DNA from 3 places in the Streptomyces sp. NPDC101165 genome. Region 2 is predicted to be linked to each of the others. Evidence: riboswitches for the same ligand, from Rfam matches in the RefSeq annotation. Region 2 holds a riboswitch; each other region holds the start of a gene.
What was found. A riboswitch is a leader RNA that binds a small molecule or an ion and turns the genes downstream of it on or off. The one in region 2 is predicted to bind cyclic di-AMP.
Positions count from the first base shown of each region.

Region 1: another riboswitch for cyclic di-AMP. It lies ahead of ACIRVH_RS27715 (M23 family metallopeptidase); the one in region 2 lies ahead of ACIRVH_RS35510 (transglycosylase SLT domain-containing protein).
Region 3: another riboswitch for cyclic di-AMP. It lies ahead of ACIRVH_RS28840 (LysM peptidoglycan-binding domain-containing M23 family metallopeptidase); the one in region 2 lies ahead of ACIRVH_RS35510 (transglycosylase SLT domain-containing protein).

Region 1 covers NZ_JBIWPG010000013.1:125,469-129,739, forward strand. Annotated here, with positions in the region: gene ACIRVH_RS27710 (GntR family transcriptional regulator) at 1-554, opposite strand, end outside; gene ACIRVH_RS27715 (M23 family metallopeptidase) at 753-1,508, opposite strand; cyclic di-AMP (ydaO/yuaA leader) riboswitch at 1,521-1,683, opposite strand; gene ACIRVH_RS27720 (M16 family metallopeptidase) at 1,907-3,295, opposite strand; gene ACIRVH_RS27725 (M16 family metallopeptidase) at 3,292-4,271, opposite strand, start outside.
Region 2 covers NZ_JBIWPG010000020.1:183,323-187,593, forward strand. Annotated here, with positions in the region: gene ACIRVH_RS35500 (FAD-dependent oxidoreductase) at 1-299, shown strand, start outside; gene ACIRVH_RS35505 (HAD family hydrolase) at 454-1,266, shown strand; gene ACIRVH_RS35510 (transglycosylase SLT domain-containing protein) at 1,302-1,790, opposite strand; cyclic di-AMP (ydaO/yuaA leader) riboswitch at 1,796-1,978, opposite strand; gene ACIRVH_RS35515 (polyprenyl synthetase family protein) at 2,510-3,520, shown strand; gene ACIRVH_RS35520 (outer membrane lipoprotein carrier protein LolA) at 3,768-4,271, shown strand, end outside.
Region 3 covers NZ_JBIWPG010000014.1:115,473-119,743, reverse strand. Annotated here, with positions in the region: gene ACIRVH_RS28845 (alpha-galactosidase) at 1-1,080, shown strand, start outside; cyclic di-AMP (ydaO/yuaA leader) riboswitch at 1,384-1,546, shown strand; gene ACIRVH_RS28840 (LysM peptidoglycan-binding domain-containing M23 family metallopeptidase) at 1,551-2,516, shown strand; gene ACIRVH_RS28835 (SGNH/GDSL hydrolase family protein) at 2,779-3,564, shown strand; gene ACIRVH_RS28830 (TetR/AcrR family transcriptional regulator) at 3,638-4,258, opposite strand.

The DNA.
Region 1 (4,271 bases), on a different contig from region 2:
CTGTCGCCGCGTGCCACCGCGTCCACGATCGCGCCGTGCTCCGCCCAGGAGTCCACCGGACTCGGCGGCGCCTCCACCGTGTACATCCAGGCGATCTTGTGCCGCAGCTGGGTCAGCATCGAGGACAGCGAGGGGCTTCCGGAGGCCTGCGCCAGCGTCTCGTGGAACCAGCCGCCCAGCGAGCGCAGATCGTCGCTGTTGCCCCGCCTGGCCCGCTCCTGGCCCAGCCGGACCAGCCCCCGCAGCACCTTCAGATGGGCCTCGGTGCGCCGCTGGGCGGCCCGGGAGGCGCCGAGCGGCTCCAGGAGCGTGCGCATCTCCAGCAGGTCGGCGGCCTCCTGCTCGGTCGGCTCGGCCACGCACGCGCCCGCGTGCCGCCGGGTCACCACGAAGCCCTCCGCCTCCAGGGTGCGCAGGGCCTCACGGACGGGGACGCGCGAGACGCCGTAGCGGCGGGCGAGGACTTCCTCGGTGAGGCGGCCGCCGCGCTCGTAGACACCCGCGACGATGTCGTCCCGGATCGCCGTGCACACCGAGTGCGCCGGAATACGCATGACCGACCTCCGCCTTAATCCCCGTGAAACGTCGACGATGGACGTGTGTTCCGTGACTCTATTGCAATGAGCCGGAATTTCCGACGGGAGGCCGGAATCCATGGATATTTTTTGGACAGCGGATGCCGCAGGCGCTGCGAAAAACGGCGAAAGCCCCGGCTCGTGAGCCGGGGCTTCGGGATGTCGTGCGCCGGAGCGTCAGACGTTCACGCCGTGCTGACGGAGATAGGCGATCGGGTCGACGTCCGAGCCGTACTCGGGGGTCGTACGGGCCTCGAAGTGCAGATGCGGTCCGGTGACGTTGCCGGTCGCGCCGGACAGGCCGATCTGCTGGCCCGGGAGGACCTTCTGGCCCACGACGACGCCGATGGACGACAGGTGGCCGTACTGGGTGTACATGCCGTCGGCCATCCGGATCACGATCTGGTTGCCGTACGCGCCGCCCCAGCCGGTGGAGACGACCGTGCCGGCGCCGACCGCGTGGACGGACGTCCCGCTGGCCGCGTGGAAGTCGATGCCGGTGTGGGAACCGGAGGACCACAGGGAGCTGCTGGCCTTGTAGCCGGTGGAGACGTACGAGTGCGCGATCGGGGCGACGAACGCGTTCAGGCGCTTGCGTTCGGCCTCTCGCGCGGCGCGGGCCTGGGCCTCGCGCTCCTTCTTCGCCTCCTCGGCGGCCACCTTGGCCGCGGCCTCCTCGGCCGCCTTCTGCCGGGCGGCCACCAGCTGGGCCTCGGCCTGGGCGTCGATCTGCTCGGCCACCGTGTCGCTGACGGTGATGACCGGGGTGAGGCCGGTGTCCTCGACGGAGTTGTCCGCGGCGAGCGCCGGGGAGGCCGCCAGGGTGCCGACGACACCGGTGGTGGTGAGGGCCGCGACACCGGCCGCCTGAACGGTGGTGCGCTTGACCCGGCCGGGCTTGCGGTGCTTCCCGGTGGCGTACATGAACGCCATGAAGTGGCTGGTCCTTTCCTTCCCTCTCGCCTACCGGGTTAGCTGACGGGTTCGGAGCAGGAAGGTCTCCTACGGACCCCCTCGCAGGTGCGCGGGCGTCCGATTCACCCCAGGGACTGCGTGGGTCCCCGGCTCCCCTGGCTCGCGCCGTAGGGGGACTCGGCGATGACTGTCCGGTGCCGCGGGCGCGGCGCACTGCCTGACGAACAGCCCGGTCGACGCTATGCGGCCCGACTTTCGATCCCCAAACGGATCCGGGCTTTTGTAGCGCATCCCACAGGTCAGACAGGCAACCTCTGCCCCAATTCGGACATCTGGGGAAGGGCTGCGCACAACAAAGGGCCCTGACGACCCGTCGGATCGTCAGGGCCCCACGCGCGCGGGGCGCCGTACAGCCTCTACTCGGCTGCCACGACGGTGACTTCGCCGATGCCGAGCGCCTCGATCGGTGCCTTGATCTCGGCCGCGTCACCGACGAGGACGGTCACCAGGCGGTCCACCGGGAAGGCGTTGATGACCGCCGCGGTGGCCTCCACGGTGCCGGTGCCGGCGAGCTGCTGATACAGAGTCGCCTGGAAGTCGTCGGGCAGGTGCTGCTCGACCTGGTCCGCCAGCGTGCTCGCGACGGCCGCCGCGGTCTCGTACTTCAGCGGCGCCACACCGACCAGGTTCTGCACGGCGACGTCCCGCTCGGCGTCGGTCAGGCCCTCCGCCGCGAGCGTGCGCAGCACCGTCCACAGGTCCTGCAGCGCGGGACCGGTGTTCGGGGTGTCCACGGAGCCGCTGATGGCGAGCATCGCGGCGCCCGTGCCGTCCGGCGCGGAGCGCAGGACCTGCCCGAAGGAGCGCACGCCGTAGGTGTAGCCCTTCTCCTCGCGCAGGACGCGGTCCAGGCGGGAGGTGAGGGTGCCGCCGAGGCAGTAGGTGCCGAGCACCTGGGCGGGCCACACGCGGTCGTGCCGGTCGGGCCCGATCCGGCCGATGAGCAGCTGGGTCTGGACGGCGCCGGGCCGGTCGACGATGACCACCCGGCCGGTGTCGTCGGCGCTCACCGGCGGCACGGGCCGCGGCGCGGCCGGGGTGCCCGTCCAGGCGCCCAGGGTGTCGGCGAGCAGCTCGTCCAGGTCGGTGCCGGTGAGGTCGCCGACCACGACCACGGTGGCCGTGGCGGGCCGCACATGGCGGTCGTAGAAGGCGCGTACGGCCGCCGCGTCGATCTTCTCGACCGTCTCCTCGGTGCCCTGGCGCGGCCGCGACATGCGCGAGGTCGCCGGGAACAGCTCCTTGGAGAGCTCCTTGGCGGCGCGGCGGGCCGGGTTGGCCAGCTCGTGCGGGATCTCGTCCAGGCGGTTGCGGACCAGCCGCTCGACCTCGCTGTCGTCGAAGGCGGGCGCGCGCAGGGCGTCGGCGAGCAGGCCGAGGCCCTTGGCCAGGCGGGAGACCGGGACCTCCAGGCTGAGGCGGACGCCGGGGTGGTCGGCGTGCGCGTCGAGCGTGGCGCCGGCCCGCTCCAGCTCGGCGGCGAACTCCTCGGCGGAGTGCTTGTCGGTGCCCTCCGAGAAGGCCCGCGCCATGATCGTGGCGACGCCCTCCAGGGCGGGCAGCTCGGCGTCCAGGGGCGCGTCCAGCAGCACCTCGACGGCGACGACCTGCTGGCCGGGGCGGTGGCAGCGCAGCACGGTCAGGCCGTTGTCCAGCGTGCCGCGCTCGGGAGCGGGGAACGCCCACGGCCTGGCCTCGCCCGGCTGCGGCTGGGGGTGGAAGTCCATCGTGGCGAGCTCGGTCACTTGGCCGTCTCCTCGTTGTCGTTGCCGGCCTCTACGGTGGCTTCCTGCTCCGGGTCCTCGGGGACGTCGGCGTCCTGGACGGTCTCCGGGTGCTTCGGCTCGTAGACGAGGACCGCGCGGTTGTCGGGGCGCAGACAGGCCTTGGCGACCTCCTGGACCTCCTCGCGGGTCACCTCGAGGACGCGCTGGACGGCGGTCAGGGCGAGCTGCGGATCGCCGAACAGGACGGCGAACCGGCACAGTTCGTCGGCGCGGCCGGCGACCGTGCCGAGCCGGTCCAGCCACTCGCGCTCCAACTGGGCCTGGGCGCGCTCCATCTCCTCGGCCGTGGGGCCCTCCTCGGCGAAGCGGGCCAGCTCCTCGTCGATCGCGGTCTCGATCACCGGCACCTCGACGTCACCGGAGGTCTTCACGTCCAGCCAGCCGAGCGAGGGCGCGCCGGCCAGGCGCAGCAGACCGAAGCCGGCCGCGACGGCCGTGCGGTCGCGGCGCACGAGCCGGTTGTACAGGCGGGAGGACTCGCCGCCGCCGAGGACGGTCAGGGCGAGGTCGGCCGCGTCCGCCTTGCGGGTGCCGTCCTGCGGGAGCCGGTAGGCGGCCATCAGGGCGCGCGCCGGGACCTCCTCCTCGACGACCTCGCGCAGCTGCTCCCCGATGATCTCGGGCAGGGAGCCGTCGCGGGGCTCGGGCTTGCCGTCGTGGGAGGAGATCGACCCGAAGTACTTCTCGATCCAGGCGAGGGTCTGCACGGGGTCGATGTCGCCGACCACGGAGAGCACCGCGTTGTTGGGCGCGTAGTAGGTGCGGAAGAACTGGCGCGCGTCCTCCAGGGTGGCCGCGTCCAGGTCCGCCATCGAGCCGATCGGCGTGTGGTGGTAGGGGTGGCCCTGCGGGTAGGCGAGGGCGGTCAGTTTCTCGAACGCGGTGCCGTAGGGCACGTTGTCGTAGCGCTGGCGGCGCTCGTTCTTGACGACGT
Region 2 (4,271 bases):
TCACCGTCAGCACCCACGGCAGGCACACCGAGCGGCTCTCGGCCGACCACGTCATCGCGGCCACCGGCTACCGCGTGAACATCGCCGCGATGGACTTCCTCGGCCATGAGCTGCGCACCCGGCTGGCGGTGAGCCGGGGCACGCCCAGGCTCGGACCCGGGTACGTCTCCTCCGTCCCCGGCCTGTACTTCACCGGCCTCCCGGCGGCGTCCTCGTACGGCCCGGTGATGCGCTTCGTCTGCGGCACGGAGTTCGCCTCGCCGCGGCTGGCCGGGCACCTGGCGGCGGCACACGGCTGAGCCGCGGAAGACGCCGTCCCGCTCACCGGTATGTCCGATCGCGTCAACTCCACCACCATCAGGGGCCCCGCAGACGCCACTTGGGGGCGGGGAGCACACAAGTCCGGGAACTTCAGGGTGAGTCGGCGGGGCGTGGGATCCGTATTCTCTGATCATGGCCGCACCCCCCGCATACTCACTGATCGCCACCGACCTGGACGGGACGCTGCTGCGCGGCGACGACACCGTCTCCGACCGGTCGCGCGCCGCGCTCGAGCGGGTGGCGCGGGCCGGCGCCCGGCACCTGGTGGTGACGGGCCGCCCGGCTCCCCGGGTACGGCCGCTCCTGGAGGGCCTCGGCAGTACGGGGCTCGCGGTGTGCGGGCAGGGCGCGCAGGTCTACGACGCCGGCGCCGACCGTCTGCTGTGGTCGGTCCGGCTGGACCGGGAACTGGCCGAGACCGCGCTCGGCAAGATCGAGGCCGAGGTGGGGCAGGTCTACGCGGCCGTCGACCAGGACGGCGTGGACGGGCTCACCCTGATCGAACCCGGGTATCTGATGCCGCACCCGACCCTGCCCGCCATGCAGGTCGGCCGCCGCGACGACCTGTGGTGCGAGCCCATCAGCAAGGTGCTGCTGCGCCACCACACGCTGTCCGACGACGAGTTGGCGGCGATCGCGCGCTCGGCGGTGGGCTCGCTGGCGACGGTCACGATGTCGGGGCCCGGGACCGTGGAGCTGCAGCCGTGCGGGGTCACCAAGGCGACGGGGCTGGCGCTGGCCGCCGAGTACCTGGGGATCGCCGCCGGCCGGGCCCTCGCGTTCGGCGACATGCCCAACGACATCCCCATGTTCGACTGGGCCGCACGCGGTGTCGCCATGGCCAACGCCCACCCCGAACTCAAGGCCGTGGCCGATGAGATCACCACGTCGAACGAGGACGACGGCATCGCCGTCGTCCTCGAAAGACTGTTCCCGACCGACTGACCGGGAGATCAGTAGTGGCCCGCCGTGGGCGCCGGTCAGTAGGCGCCGAAGACGTTGTCGATCGACCCGTAGCGCTTGGCCGCGTAGTTGCAGGCGGCCGTGATGTTCGCGACCGGGTCGTAGATGTCGAAGGACGTTCCGGCCACGTGGTACGCGTTGAACGTCGGATCGATGACCTGGAGCAGGCCCTTGGACGGGATGCCCTTGGCCGCGTTGGAGTCCCAGAGGTTGATGGCCGCCGGGTTGCCCGAGGACTCGCGGATGATGTTGCGGTAGATGCCGTTGTACGTCCCGGGGATGCCCTTCTCGCCCATGATCGCGAGCGACTCGCGGATCCAGCCGTCGAGGTTGTTCGGGTACCCGGCGAGCGTGGTGGACGGCGTGGTGGCCGTGGGGGTGGCCGCGGAGGCGCTGGTCGCACCGATGACGGGAAGGGCGAGCACGGCGGCGCCGGTGCCGATGACGGCGAGCTTGCGGACGAGGCGGTTGGTGCGGGAGCGGCGGGGCAGAGCGGCAGCAAGCATGGGGGCGTTCCTCTCCGTCGCCTGCGAGGTGAGCTGTCGGGTTCGGGCGGGGAGGTGCCCGGCCGTACCCCTGGGGGGAGGCACGACTTCACCCCTAGCCGTCCCGGCGCGACGTGCGTCGTCCGGTCAGGCGGCTTACCTGGGTCCCCCGCTCCTGCCGTACGAAATGAGTTCGTCGATGGGTGGTGTCAGACGCGGCAGGATTCGGCGTTCGTCCGACTGGCCCGGAAGCTATGCGACAGCACATGTCGGGAACAAGTACTGAATTCACCCAATGAGGCAGTTGACCTTGATCTATTCCGAATGGGGTACTTGATCCTTTGCGGTTGCCAACGCTCAACTGGCCGATGTGGCAAGGGGAGAACGGGGGTGGTGCCCATTGGCCGATTCATGGACCCGCGTGACCCAACTCACGAAATGGCAAAGGGTATCAAATCAGACATGGGGGATTCGGGAGATTTGCTGGGTGTGGTGCAAAAGGAGTACTCCGCCCGCCGTGCGGTTCGCGACAAATCGGGCGAGATCCTGTTAAGTCATTGTGTACCCACACTTATCAGATGATCAAAAACATACCGGCCGTGATCCGATACCGCCCGGGCTGGACCGGTGGGCGCTATCGGTGATCGAAACAGGACCGGATACGCTGACTTGAGTGATGGCAACGACCTATCGACAAACCGTGTAATCGCCAGCAGACACCAGCAGACAGGAGACCCCTCGTGACCGTCGTCGGGCCGTTCGGGCTGAGCGTGCGGGACCAGGCTCTGGAAGCCGATGTCCAGGCCGGATTGACGGCTGTCGAGGAAGGCTTGCTCGAAGCCACCAAGAGCGAGGTCCCGTTCATCACGGAGGCCGCGCAGCACCTCGTACGGGCCGGCGGGAAGCGGTTCAGGCCGCTGCTCGTGATGCTCGCGGCGCAGTTCGGCGACCCGTACGCGCCGGGCGTCGTGCCGTCGGCCGTCGTCGTGGAGCTGACCCACCTGGCCACGCTGTACCACGACGACGTCATGGACGAGGCGTCCGTGCGGCGCGGCGTGGACAGCGCCAACACCCGCTGGGGCAACTCGGTCGCGGTCCTCACCGGCGACTTCCTCTTCGCCCGCGCCTCCCAGATCCTTGCCGACCTCGGCCCCGAGGCGGTCCGGGTCCAGGCCCTCGCGTTCGAGCGGCTGGTCACCGGGCAGATCCTGGAGACCGCGGGCCCCTCGGACGGCCGCGACCCGGTCGACCACTACCTGGACGTGCTCGGCGGCAAGACGGGCTCCCTGGTGGCCGTGTCGTGCCGGTTCGGCGCGATGATGTCCGGCGCCGACGAGACGGTCGTCGACGTGCTCACCCAGTACGGCGAACGGCTCGGGGTCGCCTTCCAGCTCGCGGACGACGTCCTGGACATCGCCTCCGACTCGCACGAGTCCGGCAAGACCCCGGGCACCGACCTGCGCGAGGGCATCCCGACGCTGCCCGTGCTCCGGCTGCGCGAGCGGGCCGCCCGCCTCGGCCTGGCCGAGGACATCGCGCTGTGCGAGCTGCTGGACTCCGACCTCAGCGACGACGCCCGGCACGCCGAGGCGCTGACCGCGCTGCGCGTGCACCCCGCGCTGGAGCAGGCCCGCCGGGACACCGTCCGGTACGCGGAGGAGGCGCGGGCTGCGCTGGCCCCGCTGCCGGAGTGCGACGCCAAGGCGGCGCTGCTCGAGCTGTGCGACGCGGTGGTGCACCGGGCCGGCTAGTCGCCCGCACACCTGACTTGAGGGCGGTGTCTCCCGCACGACCCCTACGGGTCGGGGGAGGCGCCGCCCTCGTGTGTCATACCGCAGGCGTACACGGAGTTGGCTCCGTGGTCTGACGCTTCCTCACGGCCGATTTGGTCAGATGGAAACCACGGAAATCACCACTCCTCACCGATTCGGGTGAGAATGGCGGCTCAGGTGGACCAGTGTGGGGACAGCCGCCGCCGACGACGGAGGTAAGGCACAGATGGCACCGTACGAATCCGACGAGGCAACGGGCGCCGGTCAGGGCGAGGACCTGCCCACCGGACGCCGCAAGGCCGCCCGGTACGTGGTCCCGGTCGCGGTGGTGGGGGTGGCGGCGGCCACGATCGGGCTGGTCCCGGCGCTCGCCGATTCCGGTTCCCCCGATCTGCCGAAGATCACCGCGCAGCAGCTCATCGAGAAGATCGCCAAGTCGGACGTGCAGCAGCTGTCCGGCACGGTGAAGGTCAGCACCGACCTCGGCCTGCCGGACCTCGGCGGCCTGGAGAGCAGCCTGGCGTCCGGGGCGGCCCGGGGCGGCGACGGCTCCTCCGCCGACCCGACGTCCAAGCTCACCGAGCTGGTCTCCGGCACGCACACCCTGCGCGTGGCGACCGACGGTCCGGACCGGCAGAAGCTCTCGGTGCTGGAGAGCGGCTCCGAGTACAGCCTCATCCACGACGGCAAGAACGTCTGGGGCTACGACAGCAAGAGCAACGAGGTCTTC
Region 3 (4,271 bases), on a different contig from region 2:
GTGGACGACGGCTGGTTCGGTGCCCGGACCAGCGACCGGGCGGGCCTCGGTGACTGGACGCCCAACCCCGACCGCTTTCCGCACGGCCTCAAGCCCCTCGCCGACCAGGTGCACGGCCTGGGCATGCAGTTCGGCATCTGGGTCGAGCCGGAGATGGTCAACCCCGACAGCGACCTCTACCGCGCCCACCCCGACTGGGTGCAGTACGAACCGGGACGTAAGCGGACGGAACTACGCAACCAGCTCGTCCTCAACCTCGCCCGCGAGGATGTTCAGGAGTACCTCTGGGAGCAGCTGGACACCCTCCTGTCGAGCGCCCCGATCGACTACGTGAAGTGGGACTTCAACCGCTGCTTCACCGACGCCGGCTGGCCGGGTGAGCCGTACCCGCAGCGACTGTGGGTCGACCATGTCCGCGCCCTGTACGCCCTGCTGGACCGGTTGCGCGCCGCCCATCCCTCGGTCGCCTTCGAGTCCTGCTCGGGCGGCGGCGGGCGGATCGACCTCGGTGTGATGAGCCGCACCGACCAGGTGTGGACCTCCGACAACACCGACCCGCTCGACCGGCTCGCCATCCAGCACGGCTTCAGTCAGATCCATCCGGCGCGGGTCATGGCCGCCTGGGTCACCGACAGTCCGAACACCCAGCTCAACGGGCGGGAGAGCTCGCTGCGGTTCCGCTTCGTCAGCTCGATGGCCGGGGTGCTCGGCGTCGGCGGCGACCTGACCGAGTGGACCGGGGAGGAGCTGGCCGAGGCCCGTCGCTGGGTGGACCTCTACAAGGAGATCCGGCCGGTGGTCCAACGCGGCGACCAGTACCGGCTGCGGCCCCCGGCGGGCGGTCTCAGCGCCGTCCAGTACGTCCTCGGGGACGAGACCGTGGTCCTCGCTTGCCTCCAGGCGCAGCACTACGGCGAGCCGGTGCCGGCGCTGCGGCTGCGCGGACTCGACCCGAGGGCGTCGTACGAATGCCGCGAAACGGGCGAAGTGCACCGAGGGGCGGTACTGCTGCACCACGGGCTGCGCACCGGGCTGAAGAGCGACCTGGATGCGACGGTTCTCCGGCTACGCCGCATCTGAGCTGTCTGTCCCAATTGGAGCCTTCGTTCAAAGTCGACCTGAAATAAGGGAGTGTGGGGGATCGGCGCGTGAGGAGCGTCATATTCGTGACCGTGTGTCGCGCGTCATGTCCATGTAATCCCCATAAAGGCGAAGGAAATTGAAAAGGGGGGAGATTCAAGAATTCACGGAGAGTGACCGTGAATTCCCGAATTCGATCATTTGGAACCCCGACGCCTGGAACAAGGTGCTTGTCCGGGTGCGTCTTGCTCGCTTACGTTCGCCACCAATCCGGACGGAACGCCGAATCCTGCCGCCGCCCGGAGTCCCCACACACTTCACCCGTGTTCGGCAGGAGCGGGGGACCCACCAGGTATGACTGCCTGTCCCGGTCTCCGGGACAGGCTGGGGTGCAGCCGCGCACTGCGCGGCCGGGCAGCTCCAGCCCGAACCCGTCAGCTCACCTCGCAGGCGCCGGAGAGGAATGCGCCATGCCCGCGAAGGGTAAGCACCGCCGTCCCAAGCCCCCGCGTTTCACCCGCTCGATAGCGGTCGCCGGAACCGGCGGTGCCGCGCTGGCCCTGCCGCTCCTCGGGGCCACCGGAGCGCACGCCGCCACCACGCAGTCCGTTTCCGGAAAGGCCGTGCAGTCCCTTCCGGCCGTGGAAAAGGCGGCCGTGAAGAAGGCGGCCGCGCAGCGGAATTCGGGTGTGCGCACCTACCTGGTGAAGTCCGGCGACTGGCTCGCGAAGATCGCCGACGCGCAGCACGTCAGCGGCGGCTGGCAGCGGCTCTACGACGACAACCGGCAGGCCGTCGGCCAGAACCCCTCGCTGATCCACCCGGGTCTGAAGCTGTCGCTCGGCGCGAAGGCCGCCCGGCCGCACACCGAGCCCGCAGCCCCGGCGCCGGCATCCCCGTCCCGGTCCCAGTCCGGCCAGGCCTCCGGTGCCGTCACCGCACCCTCCGCGCCCTCCGCACCCTCCGCGCCCTCCGTGCCCGCCGCGCCCTCCGCACCCGCCGCGCCCTCCGCACCCGCCGTGCCCTCCACCGGCTACACCCTCCCGGTCGCGGGTGCCACCATCGGCACCAGCTACCACGTGGCCGGCAGCATGTGGTCCAGCGGCTACCACACCGGCGTCGACTTCGTCGTGCCGACCGGTACCCCGCTCAAGGCCGTCGCCGCCGGCACCGTCGTCTCCGCCGGGTGGGGCGGCGCGTACGGCAACCAGGTCGTCATCAAGCTGAACGACGGCTACTACGCCCAGTACGGCCACCTCTCGCAGCTCTCCGTCTCGGCCGGCCAGACCGTGACCGCGGGCCAGCAGATCGGCCTGTCCGGCGCGACCGGCAACGTGACCGGCCCGCACCTGCACTTCGAGATCCGCACCACGCCGAACTACGGCTCGGACATCGACCCGGTCGGCTACCTCCGCTCGCACGGCGTCGCCGTGTGAGGATCCCGCTCCGCGGGATCCCCTCTTTGAGAAACACCTGCCCTGACAAGCCGCCGAAGGCCGGACCCCGATCCCGGGGTCCGGCCTTCGGCGTGTGCGCACCGTGAACGCGCCTGACCGTGGCGTTATTCCTGGATTGGCCCATCATTTAAGGGTGTCTCATCTCACCGTTCGTCAACCCCTGCCTACGGTCGCGTAGGTCACATCCGAAGGTGAATCATGGTCCGACGTGGCAGACGATTCGAAGAATGACAACAGATCAGTGATCGGGTCGTACGTGGCGGTGGGGGACAGCTTCACCGAAGGCGTGGGCGACCCCGGCCCCGACGGGGCGTTCGTGGGCTGGGCCGACCGGTTCGCGGTACTGCTCGCGGACCGGCGTCCCGAGGGCGACTTCGCGTACACCAACCTGGCCGTGCGCGGAAAGCTGCTCGACCAGATCATGGCGGACCAACTCCCGAAGGCCGTCGAACTCGCCCCGGACCTCGTGTCCTTCTGCGCGGGCGGCAACGACATCATCCGGCCCGGCACCGACCCGGACGAGGTGGCCGAGCGCTTCGAGCGGGCCGTGTCCCAGCTCACCGAGGTCGCGGGCGCCGTGCTCGTGACGACCGGATTCGACACCCGTGGCGTCCCGCTGCTCAAGCATCTGCGTGGCAAGATCGCCACCTACAACGGGCACGTCCGCGCCATCGCCGACCGGTACGGGTGCCCCGTGCTCGACCTGTGGTCCCTGAAGTCCGTGCAGGACCGCAGGGCGTGGGACGACGACCGGCTCCACCTCTCACCCGAGGGGCACACGCGCGTGGCGCTGCGCGCCGGCCAGGCCCTCGGCCTGCAGATCCCGGCCGACCCGGAGCAGCCCTGGCCGCCGCTCCCGCCCCGGGGCACCCTGGACGTCCGCCGCGACGACGTCCACTGGGCCCGTGAGTACCTCGTCCCGTGGATCGGCCGCCGGCTGCGCGGCGAGTCCTCCGGGGACCACGTGACGGCGAAGGGCACCCTGTCGCCGGACGACATCAAGATGCGGATCGCGTCGGTGGCGTGACGGCCGACATCCGTGCCCCGCACCGCGATTCCGGCGGTGCGGGGCACATCCGTACCACCGCACGGACCGGAGCTCACCGCTCCCGCTCGGTCAACGCCTCCCGGCCCAGCCCGAGTTCCCGGGCCAGGGCCTCGTCCGCCCACTGCCGCGCCCGGGACCGCGGCACCGAGCCCGGGTACGACGTCAGCTGCACCGCGAGACCGTCGAGGAGCGCGGTGAGCCGCAGCGCCGCTCCCGCCGGGTCGGCGCACGCGAACTCGCCCGCCGCCACACCCTCCGCGATGACCTCGGTGATCGCCGCCTTCCACTGCAGGTCCAGGTCGAGGGTGACCTGCCGGAGGGCGGGCTCGCGCAGCGCCACCGCCCAGCCCTCGATCCACAGCCGCCAGCCCTTGGCCTGGCCTGTGGGCGCGTACCAGCGCACGGCGGACCGCAGCCGGCGCAGCGCGGAGGTACGCCGGTCCAGCAGCCCCCGCAGATGCGCGAGGTCGTCCGCGGCCGCGTAGGTGAAGGCCTCGGCGACCAGCTTCTCCTTGGTCGAGAAGTGGTACAGCACCAGCGCGTTGCTCACGCCCAGCGCGGAGGCCACGTCGGCGATCCGCACCGCCGCCACGCCCCGCGCCTCGATCTGCTCGATGGCGGCCCGCAGCAACTCCTCCCGCCGCTCGGCCACACTCAACCGCACTCTCGCCACGCGGTCACCCTAA